Regions from separate parts of the Pseudomonas sp. YY-1 genome, predicted to be linked through region 1. Evidence: riboswitches for the same ligand, from Rfam matches in the RefSeq annotation. Region 1 holds a riboswitch; the other holds the start of a gene.
What was found. Region 1 has a riboswitch for cobalamin ahead of cobW (cobalamin biosynthesis protein CobW). Riboswitches for the same ligand answer to the same signal wherever they lie in the genome.
Positions count from the first base shown of each region.

Region 2: another riboswitch for cobalamin. It lies ahead of CXP40_RS09555 (energy-coupling factor ABC transporter permease); the one in region 1 lies ahead of cobW (cobalamin biosynthesis protein CobW).

Region 1 covers NZ_PJLX01000008.1:32,200-36,407, forward strand. Annotated here, with positions in the region: gene cobM (precorrin-4 C(11)-methyltransferase) at 303-1,058, opposite strand; gene CXP40_RS12925 (cobalamin biosynthesis protein) at 1,067-1,486, opposite strand; cobalamin riboswitch at 1,573-1,770, shown strand; gene cobW (cobalamin biosynthesis protein CobW) at 1,865-2,914, shown strand; gene cobN (cobaltochelatase subunit CobN) at 3,044-4,208, shown strand, end outside.
Region 2 covers NZ_PJLX01000005.1:203,514-207,721, forward strand. Annotated here, with positions in the region: gene CXP40_RS09545 (acyl-CoA dehydrogenase family protein) at 1-1,549, shown strand, start outside; gene CXP40_RS09550 (PaaI family thioesterase) at 1,562-1,993, shown strand; cobalamin riboswitch at 2,045-2,248, shown strand; gene CXP40_RS09555 (energy-coupling factor ABC transporter permease) at 2,300-2,980, shown strand; gene CXP40_RS09560 (hypothetical protein) at 2,990-3,718, opposite strand; gene amn (AMP nucleosidase) at 3,786-4,208, shown strand, end outside.

The DNA.
Region 1 (4,208 bases):
GTAAATGGATATATCTGTGCTGGGTGTGAGGGTCTCCCGCTCAAATGGTCAGGGTCCAGAGTGGGTTACCGATAGTCGACAATGGGTTGTTAACAAATGCCGTGGATCATCCTGTGGATATCCTCGTGATACCTGGCTGAAACCCCGTAACTGCGGGCCTTTCAGCCAGTTGTACAAAAACTGAACCCTCGAGAAATGGCTATCCACAATAGTCTTGGATAACTTTCATAATTTCTTGTTGATAAGTCGCCGACCATCAATGATTGCGCGGCTTTCGTGCATTTGTGCGGTTTATCGCCAAGTCAGTCGCGACCGGGGCGGTAGAGATGCCGATGGGCGGCGTCGTACAGCGCCGACTCGGCGAAGGCGCCTGGATCGAGCACGTGACCAACGAGGATCAACGCCGTACGGCGGAAATCCTTGGTCGCGACCTTGGCTTCGATGTCGGCCAGGGTACCCAATACCCAGTCCTGGTCCGGCCAGCTCGCTCTGTGGATAACCGCGATGGGGCAGTCGGCGCCGTAGTGCGGCAGCAATTCGGCCACGATCGCCGGTAGCTGGCGTACGCCGAGATGGATGGCCATGGTCGCGCGGTGTCTGGCCAGGTCATGCAACTGCTCACCCTCGGGCATCGGCGAGGTGGTGCCGTAGCGGGTGAGGATCAGCGTCTGGGCGATGCCGGGCAGGGTCAGTTCACTTTCCAGCAGCGCCGCGCAGGCGGCTGTGGCGGTGACGCCGGGAATGATCTCGAAGGGAATGCCCAAGGCGCGCAGCTCGCGAATCTGTTCGCCAATGGCGCCATACAGTGAAGGGTCGCCGGAATGCACGCGGGCTACATCCTGGCCGCGCTTATGGGCCTGATGCAGCAGGTTGATGATTTCACCAAGATTCAGTTCGGCGGTATTCACCACCTGCTCGGCACTGTGACCCTGCAGCACCGCCTCGGGCACCAGCGAACCGGCATACAGAATGACCGGGCAGGAACGGATCAGGCGTTGGCCCTTGACGGTGATCAGTTCAGGATCGCCGGGGCCGGCGCCGATGAAGTAGACGGTCATGCGGGTTCTCAATCGAATGTGGCCAGCGCACAGGTGGCGCTGGCGCTGCGGTTTTTCTCGCCGAGCAGGCTGGCTGAAGTTCCCATGCGCGCCGCCAGCGCGAGGGCGCAAGGCTCGGCTACGGAGGGGCTGCCTGTTACGGCTTCGGTGAATGCATTGCCGGCTGTCATGGCTTGATAGGTGCTTAGTTGCTCGGGCGAGAAAAAAACCAGCTCCAGACCCAGTCCTTCAGCCAGACCTAGCAGACCGGCTTCGCCGTGCTTGTGGTCAATACTGGCCAATCCCGCGAGGTTATCCACAGTCAGCCCATATCGCGCCAGGCTGTGAGTCAGCAGGTCGAGTAGTTCGTCCTGTGCACAACCACGTCGACAGCCCAGGCCGGCAACCACCCAGGGGGCAGCAAGGGGATCGAGGTGGCTGGCGGTCATGAGCGGCATTCGTGTCGGAGGGTGACGTAGCTCATCATGGCACCTGCCAGCGGTCAACCGCGATTGACCGGCCGCCGCGGCCTGCGTAGCCTTCTCGCTTTCGAGGTTCTTCCCGGCAAGCCGCCGGGGAGCTAAGAGGGAACAGGGTCGATGCCCTGGCTGCCCCCGCAACTGTAAACGGTCTTAAACCCTTCAATGCACCACTGCTCTATAGCGGGAAGGTGAAGGGATGCGCGTAGCGCAAGCCGTGAGCCAGGAGACCTGCCTCGATAGACCAGCCACATGCTCGGACGGGGTGATCCGACGCGGCCAGCACGCCCTTGCGTGCCCGCCTGCGCGTACCCGTCCGCCGAACTTAACGACGCCACGGGGCCCTCCATGAAAACCCTCGCCAAACTGCCTGTCACCATCGTCACCGGTTTTCTCGGTGCCGGCAAAACCACTTTGCTGCGTCACCTGCTGGCCAATGCCGGCGGCCGCCGTATCGCGGTGATCGTCAACGAGTTCGGTGAGCTGGGCATCGATGGCGAGATCCTCAAGCAGTGCTCCATTGGTTGCAGCGAAGAGGAAGCCAACGGCCGCGTCTTCGAGTTGGCCAACGGTTGCCTGTGCTGCACCGTGCAGGAAGAGTTCTTCCCGGTGATGCGCGAGCTGGTGGCGCGCCGTGGTGACCTAGACCATATCCTCATCGAGACCAGCGGCCTGGCGTTGCCCAAACCGCTGGTACAGGCCTTCAACTGGCCAGAAATCCGCAACGCCTGCACCGTCGATGCGGTGATCACCGTGGTCGACAGCCCGGCGGTGCTCGCCGGCACCTTCGCTGCCTTCCCCGACCAAGTGGACGAACAGCGCAAGCTCGACCCCAACCTCGACCACGAATCGCCGCTGCACGAACTGTTCGCCGACCAGCTGGCCAGCGCCGACCTGGTGATCCTCAACAAGGCCGACCTGCTCGACGTCGAGGCGCTGGCCGCCGTACGTGCCGAGGTGGCCGAAGAACTACCGCCGGCGGTCAAGGTGATCGAGGCGCACGGCGGCGAACTGCCGTTGGATGTGCTGCTGGGCCTGAACAGCGAGACCGAGCTGCATATCGACAGTCGCCGTACTCATCATGACGATGAAGACGAGGATCACGATCACGAAGAATTCGACTCGTTCCACGTGGAACTACCGGAAACAGAGGAGGCGCGCCTGCTGGCCGCGCTGAAGGACGCAGTGGCCAAGTACGGCATTCTGCGGGTTAAAGGCTTTGCGGCGATCCCTGGCAAACCCATGCGCCTGCTGGTGCAGGGCGTTGGCCAGCGCTTCGACCGCCACTTCGACCGCGCCTGGCAGGCCGACGAGCCGCGCCTGAGCCGCCTGGTGGTGATCGGCCAGCAGCTCGACCGCGCGGCTATCGAGGCCGAGCTGAAAGCGGCGCTGGCTTGATACAGAGCGTAGGGCGTACTTGATCGTAGGGCGGACTCAGGAGCGAAGCGAACAGTCCGCCGGATAACTGAGTCCACCCTACGGCGCTAAGACCAATCGCGGCTAAAGCCCCCTCCCACAGAGCCGAATATGCACTTACTGCGCACCCAGCCCGGCGCCCAACTGCCGGCCGACAGCATCGCCGACCTTGGCCAGACGCCTGCCGAGCTGGTGCTGCTGTGCACGGGGGATTCGCATCTGTCGTTGCTGGCTGAAGCCGCCCGGCAACTGCCGGACGACTACCCCAGCCTGCGCCTGGCCAGCCCGGCGCAACTGAGCAACAACGCCTCGGTCGATTTCTACGTCGAGCAGGTGCTGCAGCATGCCAAGGTCATCCTGATCTCCGTGCATGGCGGGGTGAGTTACTGGCGCTATGGCGTCGAGCGCCTGGTGGAACTGGGCGCGCGCGGCGCTACGGTGATCATGGTGCCCGGTGACGACAAGCCCGACCCGGAGCTGAATGCGCTCGGCAACGTCAGTGAAGAAGACAGCCAGCGCCTCTGGCAGTACCTGCGCCAGGGCGGCTTGGATAATGCTCGCCAGCTATTTCGCTGCATCGGCAGCCGCTGGCTGGGCCGTGATGACAGCTGGCAGGAGCCGCAACCGCTGCCGCGTGTCGGCCTCTATCATCCGCAGCGCAGCCCGGCGGCGCTGGCTGACTGGCAGGCGCAGTGGCAACCGGATGCGCCTGTGGTGGCGCTGCTGTTCTACCGCAACCATGTGCAATCGGCGAACACCGCCTTCGTCGATACCTTCTGCGCGCACCTTGTTCGGCAGGGCCTCAACCCGCTGCCGATTGCCGTGGCCAGCCTCAAGGAGGCGGCCTGCCTGGATCAGGTGCAGGCCTGGCTGGGCGAGACGAGCACCGCGCTGATCATCAATACCACCGGCTTTGCCCTGTCCAACCCCGAGGCGCCGCAGGCGCGGGTGTTCCGTCGCGATATCCCGGTGCTGCAGGCCATCTGCTCGCTGGACAACCAGGCGCAGTGGCAGGCCAGCGCCCAGGGCCTGGGCTCGCGCGACCTGGCCATGCACGTGGTACTGCCCGAACTGGATGGCCGACTGATCGGCACCGCCATCAGCTTCAAGGGCCTGGCCTGGCGCAGCGAGCGTAGCCAGAGCGATGTGGTGTGCTACCAGGCGCACGAGCCAGGTATGGCCTACGTCTCCGAAATAGCGCGTAACTGGTGCCAGTTGGCGATCAAAAGCAACGATCAGAAGCGAATCGGCCTGATCCTGGCCAACTACCCGACCC
Region 2 (4,208 bases), on a different contig from region 1:
GACTCGTCGTTATGACGGCGCCTGGGCAGACGAGCGCCTGAGCGCCTATGGTGCGCTGGCCGGCGGTGCCCTGATGCAGGCCGGCTTTCTCGCCAACGAGAACAAGCCAGTGTTCAAGAGTCATGACCGCTACGGTAATCGTATCGATCTGGTGGAGTTCCATCCGGCCTACCACGAGCTGATGCGTACGGCGGTCGAGCACGGCCTGCCGTCGCTGCCCTGGACCGACCCGCGCGCCGGCGCGCACGTCGCACGCGCCGGTCTGACCTATATGCACAGCCAGGCCGAGGCCGCCAGTGGCTGCCCGCTGACCATGACCTTTGCCGCGGTGCCCGCCATCCGCCTGCAAGCCAACGTGGCCGAGCAGTGGCTGCCGAAGATCCTCGCCACCGAGTACGACCCGCGCAACCTGCCGATGGAGCAGAAGACCGGCGTCACCATCGGCATGGCCATGACCGAGAAACAGGGCGGCACCGACGTGCGCGCCAACACCACCCGCGCCTATCCCATCGGCCTTGGCGGGCCGGGGCAAGGCTACGAGCTGGTTGGCCACAAATGGTTCTGCTCGGCGCCGATGTGCGACGCCTTCCTTACCCTGGCCTACACCGACAAGGGCCTGTCGTGCTTCCTGCTGCCGCGTCACCGCCCGGACGGCACGCGCAACGCGTTCTACATCCAGCGCCTGAAGAACAAACTGGGCAATTGGGCCAACGCTTCCAGTGAGGTGGAGTACCGCGGCGCCTTCGCCTGGATGCTCGGCGAGGAAGGCCGCGGTGTGCCGACCATCATCGAGATGGTGGCCATGACCCGCTTCGATTGCATGGTCGGCTCCAGCAGCCTGATGCGCCAGGCGCTGACCCAGGCCGCGCACCACTGCGCGCATCGTCAGGTGGGCGGCAAGCTGCTCGCCGACCAGCCGTTGATGCAGAACGTGCTGGCTGACCTGGCGCTGGAGAGCGAAGCCGCGCTGGCGCTGTGCATGCGCATGGGGCGCGCGCTCGACCACCAGCATGACGCGCAGGAAGACAAATTCGCTCGTCTGGTCACAGCCGTGGGCAAGTACTGGATCTGCAAGCGCGCGCCGGAAATGATCTACGAGGCCAGCGAGTGCATGGGCGGCGCCGGTTACGTCGAGGAAACCATCCTGCCGCGCCTGTACCGCGAAGCGCCGGTCAACTCGATCTGGGAAGGCTCCGGCAACGTGCAATGCCTGGACGTGCTGCGCGCATTGTCCAAGGAGCCCGGCGTGCTCGATGCGCTGTTCGCCGAGCTGGGCGATGGCCATGGCGATGCTCGCCTGAAGGCACATATCCAGCGTCTGAAAGCCGATTTTGCCGATACCGCCGATATCCAGTACCGCGCGCGCCAGCTCACCGAAGACATGGCTGTGGCGCTGCAGGCCAAGCTGCTGCTGGAGGCGGGCAACGCCACCGTCTCCGATGCCTTTATCGCCAGCCGCCTGGATGGCCGTGGCCGCGTCTATGGCACCCTGCCACGCGGTGTCGACGTCGAGGCGCTGCTGGCGCGTAGCACGCCGCACCTGGCCTGACCGGAGGCCCGCATGCAAGCACATCCGCGTTATCGCGAGTTGGTCGAGCGAGGCTTCGCCGATGCCAACTTCATCAACGACCTGGGCATTCGAGCTACCGACTGCGGCCCAGGTTGGGTCGAGGCGGAGCTGGATATCCAGCCGCGCCACCTGCAGCAGAACGGTTTCATCCACGCTGGTGTACAGACCACTCTGGCCGATCATGCGGCCGGTGCTGCCGCCGCGACGCTGGTGGCCGAGGGGCAGACGGTGCTGACCCTGGAGTTCAAGGTCAACCTGCTACGCCCGGCGCGCAGTGAACGCCTGTTCTGCCGCGCCGAGGTGCTCAAGGCCGGGCGCCAGGCGACTGTGGTCGAGGCCGAGGTGTTCGGCGAGGAAAACGGCGAGAAACGCCTGTACAGCAAGGCTTCGGTGACCATGGCCGTGGTGACGCTGCCGGCCTGAGCAAGGCCCGAATGTGATTGCCCGGCACGCTGTTTTTTAGCCGGGCAGGCGAGTAATCTTGCCGCTGATGGTTCTGCGTGCACGTACGTGACGCGGATGAAAAGGGAACAGGGTGCGGCGAATCTCGCCAATGCCCTGGCTGCCCCCGCAACTGTAAGCGGCGAACGATGCCCTCATGCCACTGACTCCGGTCGGGAAGGCGGGCGGAGTGCCAAGCCGTGAGCCAGGAGACCTGCCATCGACAACGGGCGTTTCGCCCACCCTCTATCCGAATCGTCGCGCGGTGGGCGCGGCAAAGGAACTCGCATGCATATCGAACCCGGTGTCGTCGAAGGCGCCAAGATCCTGCTCAGCTACGCAACGGCCGTCACCGCTTTCGGCCTGACCGCCAAACTCGCCCTGGACAGCGTCCGCAGCAACGGTGGTGCCGCCGCCCTGGCGCTGCGCAGCCTGCTGACCACCGCGCTGGTGTTCTGCTTCTTCGAGGTGTTTCCGCATCATGCGGTGGGCGTTTCCGAGGTGCACCTGATCCTTGGTTCTACCTTGTTGTTGCTGTTCGGCGCTGGTGCCGCAGCCATCGGTCTGGCGGCTGGTTTGCTGCTGCAGGGGCTGCTGTTCGCTCAGTTCGACCTGCCGCAGTACGGCATGAACGTCACCACGCTGCTGATCCCGCTGTGGGGCATCAGCCTGCTGGCCAAGCGCATCGTTGCGCCCGGCACCGCGTACGTCGATCTTTCCTACAAGCAGGCGCTGGCGCTGTCGACTGCCTATCAGGGCGGCATCGTCGCCTGGGTTGCGTTCTGGGCCTTCTACGGTCACGGCTTCTCCAGCGAGAACCTGGCGGCCGTGGGCAGTTTCGGTCTGGCCTATATGAGCGTGATCCTGGTCGAACCGCTGATCGACCTGGGTGTGCTGGCCGGGGCCAAGGCGCTGTCGCGCTTCAGCCAGGGGCCGCTGTTCAACGTGCGCCTGCATCAGACTGCCTGACCCCGTCACTCAGCGGCGGCGCTGCCAGATCATCTTGCCGGTATTGCTCTCGGTGACCAGGTACTGGTCGCTGAAGCGGTAGTAGGCGGCAGGTTGATAATCGGTGGCGCCACTCAGGCGCACCATCAGCATGCCGTCCTGGCTGCGCCAGTGACCGCTGTACTGCATCTCGCCGGGGCTGTCGTAGCTCCAGTCGCTGCCGCCGCCGACCGAGCGACTCCACTGCGTGACGCTACCGTCGGCATTCAGTTGAAGGGTCATCAGGGTGTTGAACGAGGCGAAGTTGGCGCCGCCGCTGTTGATGATCTTCTCGTGCACCCAGGTGCCGACCAGCGCCGAATCCTGAGCGCCTGCGACGGAAGGCGTCGCCGCCGTTGTTGCGGCTTCGCGCTGGAACAATGCCTGGCGTTCCAGCGCCTCGCCGTTGCGGGGATTGCGCGCCGCAATGCTGGTGTTGAGCATGGCGTTGGCATAGGTGGCGTTCATGTTGGCCAGCAGCAGGCCGGTCTGTGGGTCGCTGATCTCGGCACGTAGCAGTTTGCCGTCGTAACGGCCTTTGACGATCAGGCGTAGATGCTGGTTCTCCACGTACTCGCCTTCCACCATGGTGTCGTTCTGGCGCAGGATCAGCTCGCTCGACTGGCCGTCGAGCGTGGCCCGGTAGTGGCCATCGAGTTCACCAGCTTGAGTGCTTGAGCACGAGGCCACGACCAACAGCACAACGATTGCACGACGCATGAAGATGACCTCTGGGCAATTGCTCCAAGCCTAGTCGTTGGCAGCGCGATGTGAGGTCTGTCGCGCTATGTTTTCGTCACCGTATGCAGGCAAGATAGGCGCGTACGTTCAGTCAGGAAGATGCACAGTGAAAGCCTGCTCAGATGATTTCATCATTGCCCATACCCCCGAAGAAGCAGTCGACCGCCTCGCCGCGTTGCACCAGGAGGCCACTGGCGCCCTGAGCCACGCTCTCAAGCGCTACCTCAAGGAGCGCATCCGCCCCGATGCCAGCGAGCACTGTCTGTTTCGCTACCCCGAATTGCGCCTGACCTACCTGTGCCAGGGCGAGGTGCCGACCACCGTGCGCGCCTATGCCAAGGTACAGGTGCCGGGCACCTACGCCATCACGGTGACCCAGCCGGCGGCCTTTCGCAAATACTTGCTGGAGCAGCTGCGCCCATTGATGAACGACTTCACCCTGCGTGTGGAAGTCGGCCGCAGCCAGCAG